DNA from 3 places in the Kitasatospora sp. NPDC048194 genome. Region 1 is predicted to be linked to each of the others. Evidence: riboswitches for the same ligand, from Rfam matches in the RefSeq annotation. Region 1 holds a riboswitch; each other region holds the start of a gene.
The links. Region 1 has a riboswitch for thiamine pyrophosphate ahead of thiO (glycine oxidase ThiO). Riboswitches for the same ligand answer to the same signal wherever they lie in the genome.
Positions count from the first base shown of each region.

Region 2: it holds a riboswitch for thiamine pyrophosphate, as region 1 does, so the genes downstream of both, thiC (phosphomethylpyrimidine synthase ThiC) here and thiO (glycine oxidase ThiO) in region 1, are expected to answer to the same signal.
Region 3: it holds a riboswitch for thiamine pyrophosphate, as region 1 does, so the genes downstream of both, ACGF07_RS10490 (purine-cytosine permease family protein) here and thiO (glycine oxidase ThiO) in region 1, are expected to answer to the same signal.

Region 1 covers NZ_JBIDAK010000005.1:108,258-120,855, reverse strand. The annotation lists gene ACGF07_RS09135 (phytoene desaturase family protein) at 108-1,601, shown strand; gene ACGF07_RS09130 (hypothetical protein) at 1,618-2,460, opposite strand; gene metF (methylenetetrahydrofolate reductase [NAD(P)H]) at 2,647-3,561, opposite strand; gene ACGF07_RS09120 (polyprenyl synthetase family protein) at 3,736-4,842, shown strand; gene thiE (thiamine phosphate synthase) at 4,927-5,580, opposite strand; gene ACGF07_RS09110 (Rv2175c family DNA-binding protein) at 5,580-5,945, opposite strand; gene ACGF07_RS09105 (NAD(P)/FAD-dependent oxidoreductase) at 5,988-7,193, opposite strand; TPP riboswitch at 7,311-7,423, shown strand; gene thiO (glycine oxidase ThiO) at 7,418-8,602, shown strand; gene thiS (sulfur carrier protein ThiS) at 8,599-8,808, shown strand; gene ACGF07_RS09090 (thiazole synthase) at 8,813-9,610, shown strand; gene pknB (Stk1 family PASTA domain-containing Ser/Thr kinase) at 9,699-11,477, shown strand; gene ACGF07_RS09080 (sulfite oxidase-like oxidoreductase) at 11,574-12,203, opposite strand; gene bfr (bacterioferritin) at 12,479-12,598, shown strand, end outside.
Region 2 covers NZ_JBIDAK010000003.1:271,578-275,280, reverse strand. The annotation lists gene ACGF07_RS06265 (cupin domain-containing protein) at 1-289, shown strand, start outside; gene tenA (thiaminase II) at 421-1,089, shown strand; gene ACGF07_RS06255 (DUF5326 family protein) at 1,282-1,482, shown strand; TPP riboswitch at 1,629-1,764, shown strand; gene thiC (phosphomethylpyrimidine synthase ThiC) at 1,759-3,573, shown strand.
Region 3 covers NZ_JBIDAK010000006.1:88,275-100,872, reverse strand. The annotation lists gene ACGF07_RS10525 (DUF1906 domain-containing protein) at 1-593, opposite strand, end outside; gene ACGF07_RS10520 (DMT family transporter) at 746-1,810, shown strand; gene ACGF07_RS10515 (pyridoxal 5'-phosphate synthase) at 1,996-2,772, opposite strand; gene ACGF07_RS10510 (hypothetical protein) at 3,130-3,483, opposite strand; gene ACGF07_RS10505 (FAD-binding oxidoreductase) at 3,915-5,279, opposite strand; tRNA gene ACGF07_RS10500 (tRNA-Ser) at 5,446-5,533, opposite strand; gene ACGF07_RS10495 (S1C family serine protease) at 5,595-7,316, opposite strand; TPP riboswitch at 7,686-7,833, shown strand; gene ACGF07_RS10490 (purine-cytosine permease family protein) at 7,826-9,271, shown strand; gene ACGF07_RS10485 (glycerophosphodiester phosphodiesterase family protein) at 9,371-10,195, shown strand; gene ACGF07_RS10480 (ATP-binding protein) at 10,562-11,113, shown strand; gene ACGF07_RS10475 (DUF5926 family protein) at 11,414-12,397, shown strand.

The sequences.
Region 1 (12,598 bases):
CCTCGTACTGGGTCGTACTTGGACGTTTCGCCGGTGCGTCCAGCCGGGATGTCCGGCGTCGCGCGCCCGACGGGAATTGTCAGACAAGCCCTAGCTAGGATCGGGCCATGGCAGAGATCGTCGTCATCGGTGCAGGAATGAGCGGGCTCGCGGCGGCCTCCCGGCTGGCGACCCTCGGCCACCGGGTGACGGTCTGCGAGGCGGGCGGCACGTACGGCGGCATGGTCGGCCGGTACGAGCGCGACGGCTTCGCCTTCGACACCGGCCCCGGGCTGCTCCCGCTGCCGGCCGTCTACCGCGACCTGGCGCTGAAGACCGGCAAGGAGCCGCTGGAACAGCTGGTCGAGCTGGCCCCGGTGGACCCGGAGAGCCGGCACCTGCTCCCCGACGGCACCGCCGTCACCCTGCCCAACGCCTCGCGCGGCGGCGTCAGCCAGGCCCTGGACGCCGCCTTCGGCGCGGGCTCCGGCGCCCGCTGGAGCGAGGTGATGAACCGCGGCCGGACGGTCTGGGAGGCCACCCGGCGCCCGCTGCTGGAGGAGCCGCTCCCGGCCGACCGGGGCTTCCTGGGGACCGACCCGTACCCCGTGCCGCCCCGGACCGGCCTGGCCCGGCTGCGCCGCCCGCGCCCGTGGACGCTGGCGGACGTGGCGCGGCGCGAGCTCGGCGGCCACCCGGGCCTGACCGCCCTGCTGTCCGAGCCGGCGCTGCGTCACGGCTTCGTCCCGGGGCGGGCCCCGGCCGGGGCCACCGTGCTGCCGTACATGGAGCAGTCCTTCGGCGTCTGGTACGTCCGGGGTGGTCTGCGGGCCCTCGCGGAGGCGGTGTTCCGCCGCTGCGAGCTGCGCCGGGTCGGATTCCGCTTCGACACCCCCGTCACCCGGGTGGTGGTCGAGGGCGGTCGGGCGCGCGGGGTCGAGACGGCGGACGGCCGGATCGACGCGGATCTGGTGGTGTCGGCGATGGACGCCGGCGCCCTCTTCGCGCACGGCCTCGCCGAGTGGCCGGGGGAGCCGCCCGAGGAGTGGCGGCCGCACGGGGTGCCCGGCCGGTTCAGCGTGCTGCTGGCCCTGCGCGGGCGCCGCCCGGAGGGCACCCCGCACCGGACGGTGGTGCACGCGGCCGATCCGGCCGCCGAGGAGAGCGCCCTGAGCCTCGCGGGGCCGCCCTGCGAGCGCCCCACCGTGCAGGTGCTGCGCCCGGACGACCCGGCGCTGCGGCCCGACGACGACCACGAGAGCGTGGTGCTGACCGCGACCGTCCCCGCCCAGGGTGACGCCGACTGGACCGCCCCCTGCGTCGCCGACCGCTACGCCGACCGGCTGCTCGCCCACGTGGACGCGGCCGGCCTCGGCCTGCGCGAGCGGCTGCTGTGGCGGGTGGTCCGCACCCCGGAGGACACCCGCCGGGAGACCGGCGCCCTCGGCGGCGCCGTCGCCCGCCCCGCCCTGGCCGGGTCGGCGGGCTCGTGGCTGAAGGCCGCCAACGAGTCGCCCGTCCCCGGGCTCTACCTGGTCGGCGGCAACGCCCACCCGGGCGGCGGGCTCTCCCGCGCCGGGATGTCCGCCTGCATCGCGGCCGGCCTGATCGGTCCGGCGTGACGCCGACGGCCGGGCGTCAGCCCTGCTGCCAGGTGTGCTGCTGCTGGTAGCCGTAGCCGCTCTGGTCGTACACCGGCTGCTGCGGAACGCCCTGGGTGTGCTGCTGCTCGGGCTGGGGCTGCCACTGCTGCTGGGCGTTCGGGTCCCAGGCCTGCTGCTGGTGCGGTTGCTGCTGGTAGCCCGCGTACGGGTCGTGGGCCTGCTGGTAGCCGCCGTACGGGTCCTGCTGCTGGGGGTAGCCGTAGGACTGCTGCTGGTCGTAGGCGAAGGCGGGCTGCTGCTGGGTCTGCCACTGCTGCTGGTCGTAGCCGGACTGGTAGGCCGCGGCGTACGGCTCCTGGGGCTGCTGCTGGGCCGACTGCTCGTAGTAGGCGGGGGCGTAGACGCCGTCCTGGGCCAGTTCCTGCATCTCGAAGGCGGCGGTCTGCTCGACCTCCGGGGCGTCCTCGGCGGCCGGCTCCGGGGCCGGCGGCTCCTCGACCGCGCTGACCTCGCCGACCCGCTCCTCGGGCACCGCGGCCGCCGCGACCGCCGCCGCGCCGCCGGTGAGGGCGCCGAGCAGCGGCACCTTGGCCAGCGGGCCGGGCAGGCCGCCGTCGGGCGTGCGCAGGGACCAGCCGGTGCGGTAGCCGCGCTTGACCGAGAGGGTGACGAAGGCCTGGCCGACGGCGAAGGACGCGGCTCCGGCACCGATCACCACGACCGAGCCGAGCGCCATCCCGGCGGCCACCCCGAGGAAGCCGACCAGGGCGACCACCCGCCAGTGCAGCGGGGCCCGGTTCTGCAGCAGGACCTCGGCGACGAGCCAGAGCGCCACCACCGCCAACGCGACGTACAGGAGCAGGAATCCGATGCCCATCCGCGCGCTACCTCCAGTCGCGTGCCCGCGCGCGCCGCGCGTGTGCGGCGACTGTACCGGTTCAACGGCCGGGGTACCGCATCGCGTTCCCGCCGTCGGCGGCACCGGTCGCAGCCGGACGGGGCACGTCACCGGGCCCGCCACCGCCGAACGGTGACGGGCCCGTGAACAGCGGCCGAAGAGACCCTACCGCCGGTGCAGCCCCAGGTTCTGGTAGATCTCCAGCGTCGCCGTCGAGTGGTTGAGCGTGATGAAGTGCAGGCCGGGCGCGCCCTCGGCGAGCAGGCGCTCGGCCATCGCGGTGGCGTGCTCCATGCCGATCGCCCGCAGCGCCGCCGGGTCGTCGACGGCCGCCCGCAGCCGGGCCTCCAGCTCCACCGGGAAGGCGGAGCCGCTGAGCTGCGGGAAGCGCTCCAGCTGCTTGGCGTTGGTCACCGGCATGATCTCCGGGATGATCGGCGTCTCGCAGCCCGCGGCCGTCACCCGGTCGCGGAACCGCAGGTAGTCGTCGACCTCGAAGAACATCTGGGTGATCGCGTAGTCGGCGCCGGAGCGGACCTTGGCGACGAAGTGCCGGATGTCGTCGTCCCAGTTGTCCGAGCGCGGGTGCATGTTCGGCGAGGCCGCGACGCCGACGCAGAAGTCGCCGATCCCCTTGATCAGCTCGACCAGCTCGTACGCGTAGGTGACGCCGTCCGGGTGGCGGACCCACTCGCCCATCGGGTCGCCGGGCGGGTCGCCGCGGACCGCGAGGATGTTCCGCACCCCCTGGTCGGCGTACTGGCCGATGATGTTGCGCAGTTCGGCGGTCGAGTGGTCCACCGCAGTCAGATGGGCGACCGGGGTGAGCGTGGTCTCGGTGGCGATCCGGCCGACCATGTTGACGGTGCGCTCGCGCGAGGAGCCGCCGGCGCCGTACGTCATGCAGACGAAGTTCGGGTCCAGCGGTTCGAGCCGACGGATGGCGTCCCACAGCTTGTGCTCGCCGGCCTCGCTGCGCGGCGGCATGAACTCGAAGGAGAAGGAGCGCTTTCCGGCCGCCAGGAGGTCGCGGACCGTCTGTGCGCGGTCCGACCTCGTGGAGGCGATGCCGAGTGCCATGCTGGCAGGTTATCCGGCTCTCGAAGGGGCCGGACAACCCGGTTCCACCATGTGGGACACGTGGTGGACCCCGTTCCGCTCCGCTCCCGGCGGCCCCCGCCGTCCCGCTCGCACGCCCGTTCCCGGCTCCCCCGCTACGCTTGCTGCACCCCAGCGAACCAGCGGAGCAGCATCGTGACCTCGTCCAGCAACCGGCCGGCCAACCCCATTGACGTGGAGGACGTCCGCGCCCGCGTCAACGACGCCCTCGCCGCGTTCATGGACGGCCAGGCCGCGCTGCTCGGCAAGATCTCGCCCCAGCTGGGCCCCGCCTGCGACGCGCTGCGCGACTTCCTGCTGGACGGCGGCAAGCGGCTGCGCCCCGCCTTCTGCTACTGGGGCTGGCGCAGTGCCGGCGGCCCCGCCGACGACGCGGGCATCGCCGCCGCGGCGGCCGCCCTGGAGCTGCTGCAGGCCAGCGCGCTGGTGCACGACGACCTGATGGACCGCAGCGACACCCGCCGCGGCCTGCCGTCGGTCCACCGCCGCTTCGAGGCCCTCCACCGGGACAGCGGCTGGCGCGGCGACCGCGAGCAGTACGGTGCCTCGGCCGCGGTGCTGCTCGGCGACCTGCTGCTGATCTGGTGCGACGAACTGTTCCTGCGCTCCGGACTGGACCCGGCCGCCGTGCTGGCCGCCAAGCCGGTGTTCGACCTGATGCGCACCGAGGTCATGGTCGGCCAGTACCTGGACGTGCTGGAGCCGGTGGCCGGCGACTCGGCCGACGGGGGCGCGCTGGACCGCGCGCAGACCGTCCTGCACTACAAGTCGGCGAAGTACACGATCGAGCGGCCGCTGCAGGTCGGCGCCCTGCTCGCCGGGGCCGGGACGGAGCTGGTCGAGGCCCTCGGGGCGTTCGGGCTGCCGCTGGGCGAGGCCTTCCAGCTGCGGGACGACCTGCTCGGGGTCTTCGGCGATCCCGCCGTCACCGGCAAGCCGGCCGGGGACGACCTGCGCGAGGGCAAGCGCACCCTGCTGGTCGCCCACGCGATGCGTGCCCTGCCGCCCGCCGACGCCCGGCACCTGGACGCCCGGCTCGGCGCGCCGGACCTCGCCGCCGAGGAGGTCACCGAGCTGCGCAACCTGGTCGCCCGCAGCGGCGCGCCCGAGCTCGTGGAGCGCCGGATCGAGGAGCTGATGCGGCAGTCGCTGGGCGCGCTGGAGGCGGCGCCGCTCGCCGACGAGCGGGCCCGGGCGGTGCTGCTGGCGCTGGCCGAGGCCGCCACCGTCCGCACGTACTGACCGTTCCCGGGCAGCACCGGACGACGGGACGGGCCCGCCGGTCGCCGAGGCGATGGCGGGCCCGTCCGTTCGACCGGCGGCCGGTCAGAGCGCCGCGCGCACCCGGCGGGACAGCTCGGCGGCGGCCGCCCGCGGGTCCTCCGCCGCGGTGACGGCCCGGACCACCACGATCCGGCGGGCCCCGGCGGCCAGCACCTCGTCCAGGTTGCCGAGGTCGATCCCGCCGATCGCGAACCACGGCCGGTCGGTCGGCTGCTTCGCCGCGTACGAGACCAGGCCGAGGCCCGGTGCGAAGCGGCCCGGCTTGGTCGGCGTCGGCCAGACCGGACCGGTGCAGAAGTAGTCCACGCCCGGCTCCGCGATCGCCGCGTCCACCTCGGACTCCGCGTGGCAGGAGCGCCCGATCAGCACGTCCTCGCCGAGGATCGCCCGGGCGGCCGGCACCGGCAGGTCGTCCTGGCCGAGGTGCAGCACGTCCGGCCGGGCCGCGTGGGCGACGTCGGCCCGGTCGTTGACGGCCAGCAGCTTGCCGTGGCGGCGGCAGGCGTCGGCGAAGACCTCCAGGGCCGCCAGTTCCTGCTTGGCCTCCAGCCCCTTGTCGCGGAGCTGGACGACGTCCACTCCGCCGGCCAGCGCGGCGTCCAGGAACTCGGCGAGGTCGCCCTGCTCGCGGCGGGCGTCCGTGCACAGGTACAGCCGGGCGTCGGCCAGGCGGTCGCGCAGCGTGTCCGCCGCCATCAGATGAGCATCGCCTGGGCGCGGCGCTTGACCTCGGTGCCGCGGTTCTCGCGCAGCGCCTGGATCGGGCTGCCGGGCAGCGACGGGTCCTCGGTGAAGAGCCACTCCAGGATCTCCTCGTCGCTGAACCCGCAGTCCCGCAGCACGGTCAGGGTTCCGGACAGGTGCTTGACCAGTCCCTTGTCCTCGATGAAGGCCGCCGGGACCTGCAGTGACTTGTTCGGGCCTCGCCGGACGGCGATCAGCCCGCCGTTGCGGACCAGGTCACGCACCTCGGTGACCCGCACTCCCCACAGCTCCGAGATGTCGGGCAGGTACATCCACTCGGGGATCAGGGCTTCAATCTTGCTTTCGATCTCACTCACGCCACCAGACTGCCACCTCGGCGGCCCGCCGCGCACCAGCCGCTACCCCGCGACGGCCGACTTCAGTGGCACCGAGGGGTCGGCGGCGAGGGCGCGGTCCACCGCCGTGCCGCGCTCGATCAGCTTCCGCCCCTGGGTGAGGTCGCGCGGCCGGTCCACGGCCAGCAGCGCGCTCGGCACCCCGTCGCGCAGCCAGAGCACCGACCAGGCGGCGTCCTGGGGGCTGCCGCGCCACAGCAGCTCGTCGCCCTCGGCGTGCCGGCCGGCGTACTGGACCATCCGCCCGAACTGCTCGGACCAGAAGTACGGCACCGGGTCGTAGGGAGCGTCCGCCCCGAGCACCGCGGCGGCCGCGGCCTCGCCGGACTGCAGCGCGTGGTCCCAGTGCTGGACGGCCAGCCGGCCACCGGAGCGGGCCGACGGGTAGCTCACGCAGTCCCCGGCGGCGAAGACCCCGGGCAGGCCGGTGCGCAGCCGCTCGTCCACCACCACCGAGCCCGCCGCGTCCAGTTCGACGCCCGAGCCCGCCAGCCACCCGGTCGCGGGCCGGGCGCCGACGCCGACCACCACCTCGTCGGCGGCCAGGTGCGAGCCGTCCGCCAGCAGCACCGCGCCCTCCTCGACGGCGGCCACCCCGACCCCGCAGCGCAGTTCGACCCCGGCCTCGGCGTACCAGGCGGCCATCGCCGTGCCGACGGCGGCCGGCAGGGCGCCCGGCACCGGCGCCGGGCCGGCCTCCACCACGGTCACCTCGCAGCCGGCCTGCCGCGCGGCGGTGGACACCTCGGCACCGATCCAGCCCGCGCCGACCAGCACCAGCCGCAGCCCGGGGCGCAGCAGCGCGCGCAGCGCCAGGGCGTCGTCCAGGGTGTGCAGCAGGTGCGCCCGCTCGGCGCCGGGCAGTGCGCGCGGGGTCGCGCCGGTGGCGATCACCAGCGCGTCGTACGGGAGGTCGCCGCCGTCGGTGCGCAGCACGCCGGCGGCCAGGCCGGTGGCGCGACGGCCGAGGAGCAGCTCGATGCCGAGCTGCCCGTAGTCGATGTCCAGGGTGGTGGCGTCGGCCTTGCCGAGCAGCACGTCCTTGGACAGCGGCGGCCGGTCGTACGGCGCGTGGGTCTCCTCGCCGACCAGCGTGATCCGCCCCCGCCAGCCGTCCTGCCGCAGCTTCAGGGCGCACTGCGCCCCGGCCAGCCCGGCCCCGACGACGACCACCCGATCCGTTCCGCTCAGCTCTGCCACGCCCGTCACTGTACTCAGCACCGCAACGGGCACTTGGCGCCCGCCCGCCCCTCGGCCGCCCGCCCCGCTCGGCCGTCCCGCGTCGCCCGAGGGCCTTCGGCCGGGCCGACCCCCGGCGTTAAGGTGGGTGCACCACACGGGAGCCCGGCGTACCGGGCTGAGAGGCGGGCTGGCACGGCCCGCGACCGTCCGAACCTGATCCGGGTCATACCGGCGAAGGGAGAAGAGCAGCCTTGTCACGCTCGCCCTCAGGCGTCCACGCCGACGTGCTGGTGATCGGCGGGGGCGTCATCGGCCTCGCCGTCGCGTGGCGCGCCGCACAGCGCGGGTCGCGGAACGTGGTCGTGGTCGACCCCTCCCCCGGTGGCGGGGCGGCCGGGGTCGCGGCCGGGATGCTGGCGCCGGTCACCGAGCTCCAGTACGGCGAGGAGCCGCTGCTGCGCCTCGGCATGGCCTCCAACGAGCGGTACCCGGCGTTCGCCGCCGAACTCGCCGAGGCGAGCGGCGGCGAGGACACCGGCTACCGCCGCTGCGGCACGATCGCCGTCGCACTGGACTCCGACGACCGCGAGGAACTGCGCGACCTGCACGCCTTCCACCAGCGGCTGGGTCTGGACTCCAGCTGGCTGACCGGCCGGGAGGCCCGCAGGCTGGAGCCGATGCTCGCGCCCGGGGTGCGCGGCGGCCTGCACGTCGCGGACGACCATCAGGTGGACCCCCGGCGGCTGCTCCGGGCGCTGCTGCGCGCCTGCGAGCGCGCGGCCGTCGGGATCCACCGGGCCGAGGCGGTCGAGCTGCTGGTCGAGGGCGGCCGCGCGGTCGGCGCCCGGCTCAGCACGCACGGGACGGTGACCGCCGACCGGGTCGTGCTCGCCGCCGGCCCGCACAGCCACCGCCTGCCCGGCCTGCCGGAGGGCGTGCTGCCGGCGATCCGCCCGGTGAAGGGGCAGGTGCTCCGGCTGCGCGTCCCCGAGGCGTACCGGCCGTTCCTGTCCCGCAACGTCCGCGCGGTGGTGCGCGGACAGCACCTGTACCTGGTGCCGCGCGAGGACGGCGAGCTGGTCATCGGCGCGACCACCGAGGAACAGGGCTACGACACCACCGTCACCGCCGGTGGCGTGTACGAACTCCTGCGCGACGCACACGAGTTGGTGCCGGGCATCACCGAACTCCCGCTCGTGGAGAGCTCCGCCGGGCTGCGCCCCGGCTCGCCGGACAACGCCCCGCTGCTCGGCCCGACCGCGCTGCCCGGGCTGGTCGCCGCCACCGGCCACTACCGCAACGGCGTGCTGCTCACCCCGGTGACCGCCGACCTGGTCGCCGAGTACCTGACGACCGGCGAAGTCCCCGATCTCGCAAGGCCGTTCACGCCCACCCGGTTCTCCCCCGACCACTCCACCGCGAAGGCCCCCGCATGACCGAGATCGCCCTGACCGTCAACGGCGAGCCCCGCCGGCTGCCCGCCGCCACCACCCTCGCCGAGCTGGTGGCCAGCGTCAGCAAGGCCAACGCCGGGGTCGCCGCCGCACTCAACGAGGCCGTGGTGCCGCGCAGTTCGTGGCCCGACACGCCGCTGAACAGCGGCGACCGGATCGAGATCCTCACCGCCGTCCAGGGAGGCTGACACCATGGCCGACGACCTTCTCACCATCGCCGGGACGGCCTTCTCCTCCCGGCTGATCATGGGCACCGGCGGCGCACCGAGCCTGGAGGTGCTGGAGCGCGCCCTGCTCGCCTCCGGCACCGAGCTGACCACGGTGGCCATGCGCCGGGTGGACGCCGGCACCCAGGGCTCCGTCCTGGACGTGCTCACCCGCAACGGCATCCGGGTGCTGCCCAACACGGCCGGCTGCTACACCGCCGGCGAGGCCGTGCTGACCGCCCGGCTGGCCCGCGAGGCGCTCGGCACCGACTGGGTGAAGCTGGAGGTGATCGCGGACGAGCGCACCCTGCTGCCCGATCCGATCGAGCTGCTGGACGCCGCCGAGACCCTCGTCGACGACGGCTTCACCGTGCTCCCGTACACCAACGACGATCCGGTGCTGGCCCGCAAGCTGGAGGACGTCGGCTGCGCGGCGATCATGCCGCTGGGCTCACCGATCGGCTCCGGACTGGGCATCCGCAACCCGCACAACTTCCAGCTGATCGTGGAGAGCGCGGGCGTCCCGGTGATCCTGGACGCGGGCGCCGGCACCGCCTCCGACGTCGCGCTGGCCATGGAGCTGGGCTGCGCGGCGGTGATGCTCGCCTCCGCGGTGACGCGCGCTCAGGACCCGGTGCTGATGGCCGAGGCGATGCGGCACGCCGCCGAGGCCGGCCGGCTCGCCCACCGGGCCGGCCGCATCCCGCGCCGCTTCCACGCCGAGGCCTCCTCCGCGATGGCCGGCCGGGCCGATCTGGACACCCGCGAGCGTCCGGCGTTCTGAGGCCGTCGCGCATGTCACAAGCCGGTCCCGGAGACGGCGTCCTCCGGGACCGGCGTCCGTCCGCCCCACTACACTCGCCCGGGTGGACATGGCACTGCACGACCCCCTGATCGGCACCCTCCTCGACAACAGGTACCGGGTCGAGCAGCGCATCGCCACCGGCGGGATGTCCACCGTCTACCGGGGGACGGACACCCGGCTGGACCGGGTGGTCGCGCTCAAGGTGATGCACCCCCAGCTGGCCGGCGACGACGGCTTCACCGCCCGCTTCATCCGCGAGGCCAAAGCCGTCGCCAAGCTCACCCACCCCAATGTGGTCAACGTCTTCGACCAGGGCGCGGACGGCGGGAACGTCTTCCTCGCCATGGAGTACGTCCCCGGCCGCACCCTGCGCGACCTGCTGCGCGACCGCGGCGCCCTGTCGGTGCGGGCCGCGCTGGACGTCCTGGAGCCGGTGCTCGCCGCGCTCGGCGCCGCCCACCGGGCCGGGCTGGTCCACCGGGACGTCAAGCCCGAGAACGTGCTGATCACCGAGAGCGGCCTGGTCAAGGTCGCCGACTTCGGCCTGGTCCGGGTGCTCGGCACCGCCGACGGCGCGCCCACCTCCACCAGCACCGCCACCGGCGGCACCGTGCTGGGCACCGTCTCCTACCTGGCGCCCGAGCAGATCCTCCCGGACGCCCCCACCGACCAGCGGGTGGACGTCTACGCGGCCGGCATCCTGCTGTACGAGATGCTCACCGGCCGCCGCCCGCACACCGGCGACAATCCCGTCCAGGTCATGTACAAGCACCTGCACGAGGACGTCCCGGCCCCCTCGCTGGTCGCCCCGGAGGTCGCCCCCGCGCTGGACGCCATAGTGACCGGCGCCTGCGCCCGGGCGGCGGACGCCCGGCCCTACGACGCGGTCGAGCTGCTCGCCGCGCTCCAGCGGGTCCGGCGCACCCTCACCCCGGACGAGCTGGACGCCGAGCCGCCCGCCTCCACCCGGCCCAGCCCGCGCTACCCGACCAGCGAGCCGACCTCGGTGATCCAGTCGCCGGTCCGGCCCGCGGACGCCCCCGCGCCGGAGCGCACCAGCGTGCTGGACGTGCCGGCCGACCTGATGGACCAGCTGCTCGTCGAGCCCCGCCCGTACGACGAGCCGACCCCGGTGCGCACCGCCCGGCCGGGCCGGCTGCGCCGCCTCCCGCGCAAGCCGCTGATCTGGGCCGCCGCCCTGACCGCCCTGGTGCTGGCGGTCGGCGGGGCCACGTACGGGATCTCCGGCGGCCTGTACGGCTCGGTACCGGGCGTGCTCGGCAAGGACCGGGGCGAGGCGCAGCGGATCCTGGACCACGAGGGCATGCACGGCAGGTTCGTGGAGGCGTTCAGCGAGTCCGTCCCGGCCGGGCTGGTGATCTCCACCGACCCCGGGGTGGGCGCGCGCACCCGCAAGAGCGACGCGGTGACCGTCACCGTCTCCAAGGGCCCCAAGCGCATCGCGGTGCCGGACGTCACCGGCAAGAGCGCCGACGACGCGGCCGCCGCGCTGGCCACCGCCGGGCTGACCCGGGGCACCGTGACCGAGACGTACGACGACGGCGTGCCGGCGGGCTCGGTGGTCAGCAGCTCGCCCGCCGCCGGCCGGCTGCTGCAGGAGAACGCCGCGGTCTCGCTGGTGGTCAGCAAGGGCATGGTGCCGGTCCCGGACGTCACCGGGATGAGCCGGGAGGACGCGCAGAAGGCGCTGCAGGCGGCGGGCTTCACGATGAAGGCCGCGACCGACTGGACCCTCGGCATCGGCAAGGTGAGCGGCCAGTCGCCGGCCGCCGGTGAACGGCGGCCGCAGAAGACCGTGGTGACGGTCAGCTTCTCGCTCTTCTAGCGGCAGGTCGTCTTCCAGAGGCAGGTCGGTGCGGCTCCGGAGGGCCCGTACGGCTTCGGCGCCCGTGCGCCCGGGGTTCCCGGACAGCGCCGGGCCTCAGCGGAGCGGCCCGTCGCCCGGCTCCTCCTGGTACGTGTAGCGCTGCTCGCGCCAGGGGTCGGCCAGGTTGTGGTAGCCGCGCTCCTCCCAGAACCCGCGGCGGTCGGCCCGCATGTACTCCACGGCGCGGACCCACTTGGGGCCCTTCCAGGCGTAGAGCCGCGGGACGACCAGCCGGACGGGGAAGCCGTGTTCGGCGGTCAGCGCCTCGCCGTTGCGGTGGGTGGCGAGCAGGGTGTGCTCGTCGGCGAAGTCGGCCAGCCGCAGGTTGGCGCTGTAGCCGTACTCGGCCCAGACCATCACGTGGGTGACGCCGGGCGCCGGGGGCACCAGGGCGAGCAGGGTGGCGGCGGGCACACCGGTCCACTCGTTGCCGAGCAGCGAGAACTTGGTGACGCAGTGCAGGTCGGCCACCACGGTGGCGCGGGGCAGGGCGTTGAAGGCCTCGAAGTCCCAGCTGTGCTTCTCGGCGGAGGCGGTGGCGCCGAACACCTGGAGATCCCAGGTCAGCGGCTTGAAGCGGGGCACCGGCCCGTAGTGCAGGGCGGGCCAGCCGCGCTGCGCGCGCTGCCCCGGGGGGAGCCTCGGGTCAGACGGCGGAAGCTGCTCGTGTTCGGACTGACCCATGGCTCCATGGTGACAGACGGCGGTCGATCAGCGGCGCGCGCCCCTTCACGCGCCGTTCACGCCCCGTCCGTACGGACCGGCGGTCGATCACACGTCCCCGCACCTTCCAGGGGCTCGACCACGGCTCCCACCCACTTCACCCCAAATCGGATATTCCGAAACATGTCCTAGTGAGTGTGCACTTACTGGAATTTTCGCCCGATACGGTGCCAGGATGCCCAGCGCAGGACTCACGCCAGGACTCACCGCAGGACGTAGCGCAGGGAGGCAGCACCATGCAGGGCGACCCGGAGGTCATCGAGTTCCTCAACGAGCAGCTCACGGCCGAGCTCACCGCGATCAACCAGTACTTCCTGCACGCCAAGATGCAGGAGAACTTCGGCTGGACGAAGCTC
Region 2 (3,703 bases), on a different contig from region 1:
CGCCGAGCGGGCGGCCAACGACGGTGCGTACCTGCGGTTCCTGCGCGAACCGCGGATGTCCGCCGGGCTGTACGCGCTCTCCCCCGGCGACACCGACCCGCAGACCGCGCACGACAAGGACGAGATCTACCAGGTGATCAGCGGCCGCGCGGAGTTGACCGTCGGCTCCGAGACCGCGACCGTGGCGCGCGGCACCGTGGTGTACGTCCCGGCCGGCACCCCGCACCGCTTCCACCACATCACCGAGGAGCTGCGGGTGCTGGTGGTGTTCTCCCCGCCGGAGGACTGAGCGCCGGTCGCCCAGGTTGCCGGGCGTCCCGGTGGCCGGTCGTCCCGGTTGCCCGGGCCGGGCCTCCCCGGTTGCCCCGGTGTCCCCGGTCGCCGGTCCGCCCCGGGGACCGTTCGCTTAGGGTCGTCGCCATGAGCCGAAGCCTGACCGAGGAACTCTGGGCGTCGATCGAGCCGATCTACGCGGAGATCCTCGCCCACCCCTTCATCGGCGGCCTCACCGACGGCACCCTGCCGCGCGAGGCCTTCCGCCACTTCGTCGTCCAGGACTCCCACTACCTGCGCGACTACGCCCGCGCGCTCGCCGTCTGCGCCGCCAAGGCGCCCGGCGAGGAGGACGTCCGGGCCTTCGCCGACGACGCGGTCGGCGCGCTGGCCGCCGAGCAGGGCATGCACGCGGAGTTCCTCACCGCCTTCGGCGGCACCGCCGAGGAGGCCGCCGCCGAGCCGGTGCTGCCCACCACCCGCGCCTACACCAGCTACCTGCTGGCCACCGTCTACGGCGGGTCCTTCGCCGAGGCGCTCGGCGCGGTGCTGCCCTGCTACTGGATCTACGCCCGGGTCGGCGAGGCGCTGCTCGCCCAGGGCTCCCCCGACCCGCTGTACACGAAGTGGATCGCCACCTACGGCGACGAGGCCTTCCAGTCCGTGGTGCGCCGGGTGCTGGCGCTCGCCGACCGGATCGGCGAGGAGCTGTCCGCGGCCGAACGCCGCAGGGTGGTCGAGCACTTCAGGACGACCTCGCGCTACGAGTGGATGTTCTGGGACGCCGCCTGGCGCGGGGAGCGCTGGCCGGTCTGACCGCCGTCCGGGGGTGCCCGACCCGGTCCTCTAGGGGGTCACCCCGGGGGCGGGGATCGGGGGGATCTAGGGGTTCTCTCCGGGCCGTCGGGCCTCGTTCCGCCGCTGGGACCCCCGTACGATCGAAGCATCGACAGCAAGCGGGATGCGGCACCGGACGGCAGCCGACCCGAGGGGAGAAGAGGAACCGACATGGCCGAGCTCTGGAAGTCGCTGCCCTCCTGGGTGCGCAACATCGTCATCCCGGTGCTGGTCCTGGTGCTGGCCTGGAACCTCATCGCCTTCGTCTTCGGCGTGGTCGGCGCCCTGCTGAGCATCGTGATCAAGCTGCTGGTCGTGGTGGGCATCGCGGCCGCCGTGGTGATCCTGGTGAAGAAGGCCGCGCGGAGCTGACCCCGGCACCGCCCCACGTCCGGAGGCCCGGTACCCCGTCCACGGGGGCCGGGCCCCGGCCTTTTCCGGCCGGACCGCCGCCCGGGCCGTCTGGACCTGCGGCGACCGGCTCGCTACGGTATTGGGCGTCATGTGCAGGCAACACCGCCTGCGGACGCGGGAGCTCGGAGCACCGGGCTGAGAGGACGCTGACCGGGACGTCGACGGACGGACCGACGGCTGCGTCGACCGCAGGAACCTGGACCGGATAATGCCGGCGTAGGGAGTAGAGGTCAGATGACCACGTTCGAAGCACAGCCGCAGCCTGCCCCGAGCACCCCCAGCAGCGAGCGCACCGGCTACCCGAGCCCGGCCTGGCGCAAGGCCTACCGGAGCGGCTCCCGCCCGGACCTCCGGGTGCCCTACCGCGAGGTGCGGCTCACCGACGGCCGGGCCGTCCCGCTGTACGACACCTCCGGCCCGTACACCGACCCGGCGTACGAGCCCGACGTGCGGCGCGGCCTGCCCGCGCTGCGCGACGCCTGGATCCGCCAGCGCGGCGACGTCGAGGAGTACGACGGCCGGGAGCCGCGCCCGGAGGACGACGGGATCAGGCACACCGCGCCGCGCGGCGGCGACCTGCGCAACCTGGACGCCGTCTTCCCCGGCCGCCCGCGCCGCCCGCTGCGTGGCCGCGGCGGCGCCGCCGTCACCCAACTCGCCTACGCCAAGCGGGGCGTGGTGACGCCGGAGATGGAGTTCGTGGCGCTGCGCGAGGGCCTGGAGCCCGAGTTCGTGCGCGAGCAGGTGGCCCGCGGCCGGGCCGTCATCCCGGTCAACGTGAACCACCCGGAGGTGGAGCCGGCGATCATCGGCACCGACTTCCTGGTGAAGATCAACGCCAACATCGGCAACTCGGCCGTCACCTCCTCGATCGAGGAGGAGGTGGAGAAGATGACCTGGGCCACCCGCTGGGGCGCCGACACCGTCATGGACCTCTCCACCGGCCGCAACATCCACACCACCCGCGAGTGGATCCTGCGCAACTCCCCCGTGCCGATCGGCACCGTGCCGCTCTACCAGGCCCTGGAGAAGGTGGACGGCAGGGCCGAGGAGCTGAGTTGGGAGGTCTACCGGGACACCGTCATCGAGCAGTGCGAGCAGGGCGTCGACTACATGACCGTCCACGCCGGCGTGCTGCTGCGGTACGTCCCGCTGACCGCGGGCCGCAAGACCGGGATCGTCTCGCGCGGCGGCTCCATCATGGCCGCGTGGTGCCTGGCGCACCACCAGGAGAACTTCCTGTACACCAACTTCGCGGAACTCTGCGACATCCTGGCGCGCTACGACGTCACCTTCTCGCTCGGTGACGGCCTGCGCCCCGGCTCGATCGCGGACGCCAACGACGAGGCGCAGTTCGCCGAGCTGCGGACCCTCGGCGAGCTGGGCCGGATCGCCCGTGAGCGGGACGTCCAGGTGATGATCGAGGGGCCGGGCCACGTCCCGATGCACAAGATCAAGGAGAACATGGATCTCCAGAAGGAGATCTGCGACGAGGCGCCGTTCTACACCCTCGGCCCCCTCACCACCGACGTCGCCCCCGGCTACGACCACATCACCTCGGGCATCGGTGCCGCGATGATCGCCTGGTGGGGCACCGCGATGCTCTGCTACGTCACCCCCAAGGAACACCTGGGCCTGCCCAACCGGGACGACGTCAAGACCGGCGTGATCACCTACAAGATCGCCGCCCACGCCGCCGACCTCGCCAAGGGCCACCCCGGCGCCCAGGCCTGGGACGACGCCCTGTCCGACGCCCGCTTCGAGTTCCGCTGGGAAGACCAGTTCAACCTGGCCCTCGACCCGGAGACCGCACGGGACTTCCACGACGAGACCCTCCCCGCCGAGCCCGCCAAGACGGCTCACTTCTGCTCGATGTGCGGCCCGAAGTTCTGCTCGATGAAGATCTCGCAGAAGATCCGCGACGAGCACGGCGACGGCTCGGCCGCCGTCTCCACCGAGTTCGGCGCGGAGGCCGTGGCCGGGATGCAGGCCATGTCCGAGGAGTTCAAGGCCCAGGGCCACCGGGTCTACCTCCCGCTGGCCGACTGACGCGCGACGTGGCTCCGGAAGGCGCCGCTCCCCGGGACTGGTCTCCGGGGAGCGGCGCCCGTCCTTTCCGGCCCGGTCCAGGACGGCCGCTGCTATATTCAGAGGTGTTGTTGGCCTTATATGTCGGAGG
Region 3 (12,598 bases), on a different contig from region 1:
TCGGTCCAGCCGAGGGCGAAGTCGACCACGGCCTGGCCGCAGGCGGGGTCCCGCATCGGGTAGGACTCGATGTCCAGGTACACCGGGCTGCCCTTGCCGAGGCCGAGCGATCGCATCGCACCCACCGCCTCGGCGGCTTCGTCCCGGCCCTGCCGGACGGCGTTCGCCCGGTCGATCCGCTTGGGCCTGCGGGCGGGGTCGGCGCACGGCGCCTGGAGCCCGACGTGCACCGGCAGGAACCGCCAGCCCATGGCGCGCGCCTGGCGGATCCAGTCGGCGGTGAGCCGGGGCTGGGCGCAGCCGCGCTGGGAACCGCTGACGTAGACGCCGAGCGCCCGGTACGGGGAGCCCGCGCGCCAGGCCCGCAAGGTGTCGAGCGCGGGAGCGCTGCAGGCGTCGAAGGCCGTGCCGCTCCAGTCGTCGCGGCCCGGGGGCGGACCGGACCGGTCGGGGAGGGTGACGGCACGGATCCGCGGGGCAGCGGCCCGGGCGGAGGCTCGGGCGGAGGCCTCGGCGTTCACGCCCGTCCCGTCGGTGGCCAGCAGGAACACGAGGGAGGCGGCGAGGAGGGCCGCCGGGCGGATGTAGCGCATCCGGCCTTGATACTGACGGACCATCGGACGAATGCGCCAACCACGCCGCGGGCCCCGCCGGCGTCCACCCTTTCGGGCGCACCCGTCCGCATCCGTCCCGATTCTGGTAACGAGCTTGCCCGTTTGTCAGTCCTTACGGCAAACTCGTCAGCATGCCCGTCTCCCGTACCAGCGAAACTGCTGCCCCGACCTCGGCCGCCGCCGTCGCCGAGGCCCTTGCCATGCCGCCCGCCCCCAAGGGCGAGCCGGCCGGCGAGCGGGGCAGCTGGCGACGAGGCGGGGAGCCCGGCTCCGCAGCACCCCCCGGAACGGGGGCCGGCCGGTCCACCGGCCGGTTCGGCAAGGTCCTGCGGCGCCCGGAGAGAATCCCGGCGCCGCTTCTCTGTCTGACCGCGATGTTCCTGGTGCAGACCGGCATCGCGCTGTCCAAGCCGCTCTTCGGCCCGCTCGGGGTCAGCGGCACGACGTTCCTGCGGCTGGCCTTCGCGGCGGTCATCCTGCTCGCCGTCACCCGGCCCAGGCTGCGCGACAAGCGCCCGCGCGACCTCGCCGCGGCCGCGCTGCTCGGCGTGGCCTCGGCCGGAATGACCTTCCTGTTCGCCGGGGCGATCGACCGGCTGCCGATGGGCACCGCCGCGACCATCGAGTTCCTCGGCCCGCTCGCCGTCGCCCTGGTCTTCGCCCGGCGCGCCGGCCACCTGCTCTGGGCACTGCTCGCGGCGGCCGGGGTGGCGCTGCTGACCCTGCTCGGCGAGGGCTCCGGCGGCGGCTCGCTCGACCCGGTCGGCCTGCTGTACGCCTTCGGGGCGGCGGCCTGCTACGCGGCCTACATCCTGTTCACCGACAAGGTCGGCGCCACCTTCCAGGGCTTCCAGGGCCTGGCGGTGTCGATGACGGTCGGCGCGCTGACGCTGGCGCCGTTCGGGCTCGGCCAGGCCTGGAACGGGCTGACCGCGCCCGGCGCCTCGCCTCTGGCACTGCTCGCCGCGGCGGCCGGGGTGTCGCTGCTGCTGCCGGTGATCCCGTACGCGCTGGAGATGACGGCCCTGCGCCGGATGCCCCAGCGGGTGTTCAGCGTGCTGGTCAGCCTGGAGCCGGCGGTCAGCGCGCTGGTCGGGCTGGTGGTGCTCGGCCAGCTGCTGGGTGCCGCGCAGTTGGCCGGAATCGGTTGCGTGGTCGCGGCCAGCGTGGGGGCCACGCTGACCGGGCGGCGGTAGGGCCCCGCGCGGGGGCCGCGTCCCGGGCGCTACGGGCGCGCGGCCCCCGGCCGGGAGCGCCGCACGGGGGAGCGGCACGGCCGGGAACGCTACGGGCGGGGGAGCGCCGCACCGGGAACGCCACGGCCGGGGTGCGCTGCCGCTGGGGCGCGCGGCGGCCGGGACGCCCCGGCCGCCAGGGGGCGCTACGGCCAGAGCAGCGTGCGCGACCACTCCGGGCTGCGGACCGGGCCGGTGCGGGTGTAGCGCAGCCGGACGTGCCGGCGCTGCGGGTCGCCCTGCCAGAACTCCACCTCGTGCGCCCACAGGGTGTAGACCGCGTGCCCGGCCGCGACGGCGTCCGGGGTGGCCTCCAGCCGGCGGCGGGCCACCGCCACCGCCTCGTCGTACTCGGTGAGCGCGCCCAGCGGCTCGCTCTGCCGTCCGACCAGCGCGCCGACCCGGGCGGCGGGGGAGCGGGTGGCGAACTCCGCGGCGGCGACCAGGTCGGCCGCCCGCTCGACGGTGCCGCGGACCCGCACCTGGCGGCCCAGCTGCGGCCAGTAGACGGACAGCGCGGCGGCCGGGTGGTCGGCGAGCTGACGGCCCTTGGGGCTGTCGGCGGCGGCGGAGAAGTTCCAGCCGGTACCGGCCGCGTCGACGTCGCGCAGCACCAGCACCCGGGCGTCCGGCACGCCGTCCGCGTCGACGGTCGAGAGGGTGAAGGCCTGCGGGTCCAGCACCCCGGCGTCCAGGGCGGTGGCGAGCCACTCCACGAACAGCGGGCCGGGCTCGGCGGGGGCGGCCTCGTGGTCGAAGGAGGGCAGCGGGCGGGCCATCGGCGGGCGGCCGAGCAGCAGCTCGGGGACGGACCTCGGCTCGGGCCGGTGCTCGTCCGGCGGCGCGGGGCATGCCTCGGCTTCGGGCTCGGGTGCCGACCCGGCCCCGTCCGCACCGGTCAGGTCCTCGTCCTCCGCCGCCATCGCGCGCCCTTCCTTCCGGTTGCCGCGGTCGTCGCGCCGGCCGGGCCGGTCCGTTCCGGGCCCGGGCACGTGGTGCGCTGTCGGAGCGCAACCGTACCGCCGTGGGCCGACGGCTCCCGGCGCGGGCCCTCGGTGACGGCGCCGGGCACCGGACGCGCTCGTGGGCGGTGCCGATGGCGGCACCGCCCACGAGTCCGGTTTCGCGGCGACCCTTTCCGCTTGCCGGTCCATGCGCCCTGTCCGATCCGCACCCGGGCGGAAACCACCCGGGGACTGCTCCGGGCCCTTCCACGGGTGGTCGGTCCACCCGCGGTCGTCCACCTCCGGCGCCCCCGCCGTCGGTGGTGCCCGGGGCGGTCAGTGGGGGACCGGCGCGAAGATGACGTTGATGTTCTTGTTGCCCTGACCGGCCAGGACGTTGCCCGCGTTGTCCTTCGCCGCGAGGGTGTTGGCCTGGTTCGAAGCACCGGCGCCGGTCGCCGTCTGCTGGGTGGAGACGTAGTTGCCGTCGACCCCGCCGAACACGTTGCCCGTGCCGCTGTTGGACACCACGCCGGCGTTGGAGCCGCCCGCAGCACCCGCGCCGTCGTCGGCGGCCGCGGCGCCGGCACCCGCCAGCAGCAGGCCGGCCGCCAATGGGGCGGCGAGCAGAAGGCCGCACACCCGACGGGTGTGTTTGCAAGCCATGTGCACCTCCAAGAAACTGTTCATCGTGCAATCGGAGCACGAGCTGCGGGAGTTCGCCGGCCAGACGAACGCCCGGTGGCTGCGACGCCGGAAGCCAGACTTCCGCAACAAATCGACAAAGCACTAGCCGACGCCGCGTTTTTCGCCCTTTCGCGTGATATCCACTCGGGCCGCGAATACCGGCCTCGGATCCGGACGGGCCGCCGACACACCGCTCCCGACCTGCGATGTCGCCTGAACGACGGCCGATCGGCGACCTGCGCGAAGCGGCGCCCCCCACGTCACCGGAGTCGCCGGTCGCACCACCCCGGCGCAGTCCGGACGTGAACGCGCCCCCGAAAAGTTCGACCACCCTTCCATGTCGACTTTTCAGCCATTCACAGACGATCCGAAAGTCATATGGAAAAGACGGGAAAAATGGCCCATCCAGTGACATTCTCCAGGGGTTTTGAAAATCAGACCATCTTACCCGGATTGAGGATTCCCAGCGGGTCGAAGACCGCCTTCACCTGCCGCTGGAGGTCCAGGGCGACCGGCCCCAGCTCACGCGCCAGCCACTCCCGCTTGAGCAGCCCGACGCCGTGCTCACCGGTGATCGTGCCGCCCAGCTCCAGCCCGAGCGCCATGATCTCGTCGAAGGAGCGCTGGGCCCGGACCGCCTGCTCCGCGTCCGCGGCGTCGAAGATCACGATCGGATGGGTGTTCCCGTCCCCGGCGTGGCTGACCACCCCGATGGTCAGGTCGTGCCGTCCGGCGATCTCGGCGACGCCGTTCAGCATCTCGGCCAACCGGGAACGCGGCACCGCCACGTCGTCGATCATCGTGGTGCCCAGCCGGTCCATCGCGGGCAGCGCCAGCCGCCGGGCCGCCAGCAGCAGGTCCGACTCCGCCTGGTCCTGGGCCGGCACCACCTCGGTCGCCCCGGCCTCCCGGCACAGTGCGGCCGCCCTCGCCAGCTCCGCCTCCCGGTCCGGCCCGTCGAAGGCCACCAGCAGCAGCGCCCGGGTCGACTCCGGCAGACCCATCCGCCCCATTTCGTTGACGGCCCGCACCGAGACCGCGTCCATCAGCTCCATCAGCGACGGGGTCAGTCCGCGCGCCATCACCTCGCACACCGCCGCCCCGGCCGCGTCCGCGCTCGGGAACTCCGCCGCCAACGCCAACTGCGGAGCCGGCGCGGGCCGCAGCGCCAGCACCGCCCGCACCACGACCCCGAGGGTGCCCTCCGAGCCGACCAGCAGCCGGGTGAGGTCGTACCCGGCCACGCCCTTGGCCGTCCGGCGCCCGGTGGAGAGCAGCCGCCCGTCCGCCAGCACCACGTCCAGCCCGAGCACGTACTCGGCGGTGACCCCGTACTTCACGCAGCAGAGGCCGCCCGCGCCGGTGCCGATGTTGCCGCCAATCGTGCAGGACTCCCAGCTGGACGGGTCCGGCGGGTAGTACAGCCCGAACTCCCCCACCGCACGCGACAGTTCGGCGTTCACCACACCGGGCTCCACCACCGCGATCCGGTTCACCGGGTCGATCTCCAGGATCCGGTTCAGCTTCACCAGGGACAGCACGACGCAGCCGTCCACCGCGTTCGCCGCCCCCGACAGCCCGGTCCGCGCCCCCTGGGGCACCACCGGCACCCGCAGCTCGGTCGCCGTGCGCAGCACGTGCTGCACCTGCTCCACCGTCTCCGGGAACACCACCACCGCGGGCGTGCCCGCGGCGCAGAAACCGGCCATGTCGTGGCTGTAGGCGGCGGTCACACCGGGGTCCACCACGACGGCCTCCGCCGGGAGGCCCTGCGCCAGCCGGTCCGTCAGGTCACCCATCGCCGCCTCCGCTCCGCGCCCACCCGCCCCCGCCCTCCGCACTCTGCCCCGAGGGCAGGGGGTGGGCAAGTGGGCCTCGGCCCGCCCGGAAGCCGGCCCCGGAAACACCGAGGGCGGGTGCCGAGTGGTCTCGGCACCCGCCCTGTGCAGGTGGTTCTCCTACCGGCGGAGAGCGTGGGATTCGAACCCACGGTGACGGGTCACGCCACGACAGTTTTCAAGACTGTTCCCTTAGGCCGCTCGGGCAGCTCTCCAGGCGGAGGTCAGCCTAACGGGTCCGGCGGGGTTCGGTGCACACGATTCCGCGCGCCCCGGTCACTGGTCCCCGTCCCGCTGGCCGAGGGTGACCTTGGTGGTGAACGTCTGGCCGTTGCGGGTGTACTCGACGTCGACGGTCTCGCCCGGCTTGTGCGTCCAGATCCGGCTGACCAGGGCGGGACCGTTCTCGATCGGCGCGCCGCCGAGCTTGGTGATCACGTCGCCCGGCTTGAGGCCGGCCTTGTCGGCCGCGCCGCCGGGGGTGACGGCCGGCTGGCCCTGGATGTCGCGGGTCTGGATCTGCGCGCCGTCGCCCTTGTAGTCGTCGTTGCGCAGCACGTCGAGCTTGGCGTAGACCGGCTTGCCGGTCTTGATCAGGGTGTCCGCGACCCACTTCGCCTGGTTGATCGGGATGGCGAAGCCCAGGCCGATGCTGCCGGCCCGGCCGTTGGCGGAGGCGTTGGACTGGATCGCCGAGTTGATGCCGATCACCGCGCCGCTGGAGTCGAGCAGCGGGCCGCCGGAGTTGCCGGGGTTGATCGAGGCGTCGGTCTGCAGGGCGTTCATGTAGGAGGCCTGCGAGCCGGTCTCGTCACCCGAGGCGACGGGGCGGTCCTTGGCGCTGATGATGCCGCTGGTGACGGTGGACTCCAGGCCGTACGGCGCACCGATCGCGATCGTGGCGTCGCCGACGTTGACCTTGTCGGAGTCGGCCAGCGCCAGCGGGGCCAGCTTGTCCTTCGGCGGGTTGTCGATCTTGACCACGGCGACGTCGTAGCCCTCGGCGTGGCCCAGCACCGAGGCGCTGTACGACGAGCCGTCGGCGAACTTGACGGTCAGTTTGCCGCCGCCGAGGGTCGGGGCGACGACGTGGTTGTTGGTGAGGATGTGGCCCTCGGTGTCGAAGACGAAGCCGGTGCCGGTGCCCGACTCGGTGCTGCCCTGCGCCTTGATGGTGACGACGCTGGGCAGCGCCTTCTGCGCGATGGCGGCGATCGACCCGGGGGCGGGCTCGTTCTTCTGGGTGTTGCTGGCCTGGACCGTGGTGCTGCGGTGGTCGTTCGCCGAGCTGCTGCTGTCGTTGCGGTCGGCGGCGACCACGCCGATCGCGCCGCCGGCCACACCGGCGACCAGTGCCACCGCCGCGAGCAGGGCCACCAGGCCGCCGCGCTTCCTGCGCGGGCCGCCGGGGCCACCGGAGTGGTCGGCCGGGTAGCCGAGCGGGCCGCCGGGGCCGCCCGGGTAGCCCGCACCGCCGGAGGTGGCGTCGTGGCCGGCGCCCCAGCCGCCGAGCGGCTGGCCGGCGCCGAACGGGTGGTGGCCGTGCTGGGCCGGCGCACCGCCGGGCCCGGCACCGTACGGCTCGTGCGCGCCGGCGGCGGGCACGCCGTGGGAGGGGGTCGCGTACGGGTTGGAAGCCGGCGGCAGGGCCGGAGCGACCGGGGCCGCGGGCGACGCCGCCGGGGCCGCGGCCGGCGGCGCGGGCGGCAGGACGGGCGGCGGGGCGTCGACGTAGCCGGTGGCCGGGTCGACGGCGGGCGCCGCCGGGGCCTCGGGCGCGGGGACCTTGGTGAAGGCCATGGTGGGCTTGTGACCGCCCTCGGCCGAGGTGCCCTCGGGGGCGGCGCCCTCGGCTGCGGTCGGCGCGGGCCCGGCCTCCGGCGCCGGGACCCGGCTGAACGCCATGGTCGCCCGGTGCCCGCCCTCGGCGGCGTCGGCCGGAGCCGGATCGGCGGCCGCCGGCCTCGCCTCGGGCTCGGGGACCCGACCGAACGCCATGGTCGGCTTGTGACCTCCCTGAGCGGTGCCTTCGGGAGCGGCCCCTGCCGCCTCCTGGGGACCCGCGGGCTGCTCCCCCTGCGGCCCGGTGGGCCCAACCTCGCGCTCGGTGCTCACGGACGACCTCCATAGCTGACAGAACCAAGGACCATAGTTTTTCGCACCATCGATTCGATTGCCGTAAGGACCCCTCTGAAGAACTCATAAGAATCCTTAGCCGGTGCCGACGACAGCGCCGGAGCCGGCTTCCACGGCGGCGCCGGCGGCGGCGGTCGAGGGACTCCCCTCCCCCCGTCCGGGCGTTCCGCGATGCGGACGGCCCACCCGTGGCCTTGGCGTTCGTACCCTCGCCGGTTAGCCTGTCGCTCACAACTGACACGCGGGAGCTTGGACCGACCAGGCTGAGAGTGCGCATGTCGACGGTACGCCAAGCAGTAGCGGGCGGACCGTCGAGGGGGCGCTGACCGCCGGAACCTGTCCGGGTAATGCCGGCGTAGGGAGTATCGGCCATGCCGCCTGCTTCGCCATCCTCTTCTTCGAACGCCTCCGCGTCCAAGGATTTCCTTGATCGTCCCGGGGGCCCGGACGCGCGCCGGGACACGGACCCGGCCAACGCCGCCACCGCCACCGCCACCGAACGGGTCGAGGCGCCGCTGGTGCTGGACACCGAGCCGCCGCGCACCCTGCGCTTCCGGGACCACTTCGCGCTCTGGATGAACCTGGGCGTCAGCCTGATCGGCTTCTCCACCGCCGCCACCGTGCTCGGCGAGAAGGGCAGCGAGCTGTCGCTGGCCGCCGCGGTGACCGCGATCGTGACCGGTACGGCCGTCGGCACCGCGATGCTCGGCGTGGCCGCGCTGATCGGCGCCCGCACCGGTGCCCCCGCGATGGCCAACCTGCGCGGACTGTTCGGCACCCGGCTGTCCTACCTGCCGACCGTGCTGAACATCGTCCAGTGCATCGGCTGGGGCGTGTTCGAGCTGCTGACCATCACGGCGGGCGCGCAGACCGTCGCCCACACGAGCGGCTACCGCTGGCTGTTCGTGCTGCTCGCGGGCGCGCTGACCACCGCGCTGACGATCTGGCCGCTGGGCGCGATCGCGGTGCTGCGCCGCTTCGTGGCCGGTGCGGTCGCCGTCGCGATGGTGTACTTCACCGTCCAGCTGGGCCGCCAGGGCGTGCCCGACCCGGGCGCGGGCAACTGGCACGGCTTCCTGGGCGCCACCGACGCGATGATCGCGGTGTCGATCTCCTTCGTACCGATGGCCGCCGACTACACCCGGCACTCCCGCACCGCGCGCTCGGCCTTCTGGGGCAGCTTCTCCGGCTACACCGTCGCCCAGGTCTGGTGCTACGTGCTCGGCCTGATGGCGCTGCTGCAGTCCGACGGCGACCCGAGCCGGATGTTCGACTCCTTCCTCGGCGTCTGGGCCGGCTGGCTGTTCCTGCTGGTGCTGGTGGTGCGGGAGACCGACCAGTCCTTCGCCAACGTGTACTCGACCGCGATGTCGCTGCAGAACCTGCTGCCGCGGGTGGACCGCCGGGTGCTGAGCGGCGGGATCGGCGTGCTGACCACCGTCCTCGCGCTGCGGATCGACAGGTTCACCGACACCTACAACAACTTCCTCGGGCTGATCGGCTCGGTGTTCGTCCCGCTGCTCGCGGTGCTGGCGGTGGACTACTTCCTCGGCGCCGGCCGGCACGGCTGGGACCTCTCCGACACGGCGCCGTCGCGCTGGCTGATGCTGCTGCCGTGGGCCCTGGGCTTCGCGGTCTACCAGTTCATCGCGCCGACCGCGGTCGCCGCCTGGTGGACGGACTTCTGGACCTCGGCACAGCAGGCGCTGCACTTCACCCCGCAGGAGTGGACCTCCGCCTCGCTGTTCGCCTTCCTGGTACCGGCCCTGGCGACCTGGGCGCTCACCCCGCTGACCCGGCGCGCCGCGCGGAGCTGAGGCGCGGGGGGCGGAGCTGAGGCGCGGGAGGCGGAGTCGGCCCCGGGGATTGGGACCGCCTTCGCCTCCGCTTCACCTGCGCCGCCTATCGTTGGGGCCGTGACCAGCCCAGACCTGTCCTCGACGCAGGCGCGCACCGCGCCCTCCGTCCAGGTGATCGCCCACCGCGGTTCCTCCCACGCCCTGCCCGAGCACACCCTCGCGGCCTACCGGCGCGCGCTCGACGAGGGCGCGGACGCCGTCGAGTGCGACGTCCGGGTGACGGCCGACGGCGAGCTGGTCTGCGTGCACGACCGCCGCATCGGCCGGGTGTCGAACGGCCAGGGCACCGTCTCCGCGATGACGCTGGCCCAGCTGGAGGCGTACGACTTCGGCGCCTGGAAGACCGGCCGCCCCAGCACCGACCCCGAGCTGCGCGGCGTGCTGCGGCTGGAGCGCCTGCTGGAGCTGGTGGTGGACTGCGGGCGCCCGGTGGACCTGGCGATCGAGACCAAGCACCCGGTGCGCTTCCGCGGCCGGGTCGAGGCCGAGCTGCTGCGGATGCTGGAACGGTTCAAGATCGGCGCGAGCCGGGAGGGCGACCGCCCGTCCGCCCGGATCATGAGCTTCTCCTCGATCGCGCTGAACCGGGTGGCCCTCGACGCGCCGGAGTACCAGCGGGTGTTCCTGTTCGAACGGATGCTGCCGCTGCTGGGCCGTCTGCGGCCGGGCGGTCCGCTGCCGGGCGGGGCCCGGATCGCCGGTCCGGGCATCGACCTGGTCCGGGCCCGGCCGCAGCTGGTCACCCGGCTGCGGGAGCTGGGGCACCAGGTGCACGTGTGGACGGTGGACGAGCCGGCCGACGTCGAACTCTGCCTGGAGCTGGGGGTGTCCGCGATCATCACCAACCGGCCCGCCGAGGTGCTGGCGCAGCTCGGGCGGTGATCGTCCGGCGATCGCCCGGTGATCGTCCGGCGGGGGGAACGGTGGTCGGGCGGTGCTCGGGCGGTGCTCGGGCGGCGGGCCGGGGACCGGGCCGGACGAACGTGATCCCTCCGGTCGGCAGCCAAACCTTCCGTGCACGGTTTTGCCGGAATTCCTGCTGTCGGCGCGACGGAGGGTGAGCACGGAATGACCTCTCGTCGACCCTGAGTCGCACCGCCGGAAATGGACCCCCGGGATCCTCCGGCGGTCGTTTCCAACGCATTACCAAGGGGCATCCATCCCTCGGCATACGCTGAAGGAGGTCCGGGGGTGGCGTTGATGGTGGCGCGTTCGGTGCCCGCAGAAGTCGGGCCGACTTCTTCGACCATGGCAGTACCGCACTGTCCGGCGAGTGTCGGCGTCGCCCGGCGCAGGCTGCGTCGGGACCTGGGGGAGCGGCGGATACCCGAGCCGGTGATCGACGACGCCGTCCTGGTCCTCTCCGAGCTGTTGAGCAACGCCTGTCGGTACGCCCGCCCGCTCGGTCCGCTCCCCGCCCTCGGCCGCGGGGCCCGGGCCGAGGTGGTGGACCAGCTGCTGGTCGGCGTCCCCTCCGGGCCGCACCCTGCGGTGGACGGCCGGGAGCACGGCGAGGGCACGGACGGCTCGGACGGACCGGACGGCGGGGTGCTGGTCCGCTGGCAGGTGCACGCGGACGGCGTGCTCACCCTGGAGGTCACCGACGGCGGCGCGGCCACCCGGCCGCTGCCCGCCAGCCCCTCGCTGACCTCGCGCGGCGGCCGCGGCCTGAGCATCGTCGACCAGCTGGCCGGCGACTGGGGGGTGCGCGACGCGCCCGGCGAGGTGACGGTCTGGGCAGCACTGCCCACCCGGGCCCGGCACGCCCGGCGCACCGGCGGCGACGCGCGCAGCGCCTGACGCGCCGTCCCACGGCCACCGCTCTCCTGCCGCCGGCCGCCGACCGCGCACCGGCGGACCAGGCGCCCGTACGTCGGCCACATGCCTGCGGACCGGACGCCCGTACGGCGGGCCGCACACCGGCGGACCAGGCGCCCGTACGGCGGGCCGCACACCTGCCGACCGGACGCCCGTACGGCGGGCCGCACGCCTGCCGACCGGACGCCCGTACGGCGCCGGCCCCGACGCGTTCCCGCGTGCCCGGGGAACGTCAGTAGGCTTCCCGGAGCAAAGGACCACCGTTCCCGGGAGAGCCGCACCATGGGCAAGAAGGCCGCCAAGAAGGCGCCGCAGCGCCAGTCCACCACCGCCGTCGCGGGCGAAATCCCCGTGGTCGGGGCCCGTGAGAACTGCCCCTGCGGCTCCGGCCGCCGCTACAAGGCCTGCCACGGCCGGGAGGCCTCGCACGCGGTGCAGGAGCTGGTGCACCGCCCGTTCGAGGGCCTGCCGGGCGAGGCCGACTGGGTGGCGCTGCGCGAGCTGGTGCCGGCCGCCACGGCGCCGCTGACGCTCGCGCCCGGGGTCGCCGAGACCGCCAACGGCGACGTCCCGTCCGTCACCCTGGCAACCGTGCTGCCGCTGGCCTGGCCGGCCCTGCGCCGCCAGGACGGCTCGATCCTGCTCGGCCTCCAGACCCAGTCCGCCTCCGGCGACCTCAGCCGGGACCTCGCGGACGCCCTGGAGCTGGCCCTGGCCACCGAGCCCGGCACCCCGGTGCCGGCCCGCCGGACCGTGCCGGGCGGGCGCCGCCTCCAGGACCTGCTGGACACCACCGCCGAGTTCACGCCCACCGTGCACACCGGCTTCGAGTTCTGGCTGGAGGACGCCGAGACCGCCACCGGCGAGGTCGCCGCCTCGCTGGAGCGCGCCAACGCCTCGGCCATCCCGACCGAGAAGCTGGCGGGCCTGGACGCCGCCTACTGGTGCGGCACCCCGGACAAGAACCACCTGCGCTGGGTGATGACCGTGCCCGAGGAGAAGCTGCTGGACGCGCTGGCCCGGCTGAACGCCGCCGGCGAGGCCTCGCTCGGCCCGGACACCCGCCTGGTCGGCTCCTTCCGGGCGCACGGCCTGACCGTCCCGGTGTGGGACCTCCCGCTCGCCATGACCGCCACCGACTGCGAGAAGCCGGCCGCGGAGTTCGCCGAGCGCCTCTCGGCCGTCCTCGCCGACGGGACCCCGCTGACCGCCGAGGAGCGGCGCGCCCGCGCGAACCTGGTGAACCGTCAGGTCACCTTGAACTAAAGCCCGCTGGATTCGGGTGATACGCGTCACATTGTCGCCATGAAGGGGCAATTTCCGGCCCTGGAGGGCCTCTTGGAAATTGGCGCGGGCGCGGATCCTTGTTACTGTCTAAAGAGTCCGGCCGCTGGTGCATCCCCCGTCGCCAGCGGCCGGATCTTTTGCTTTCCGGAGCGGCCCGTTCGAACGGCCCGCCCGAGCGGG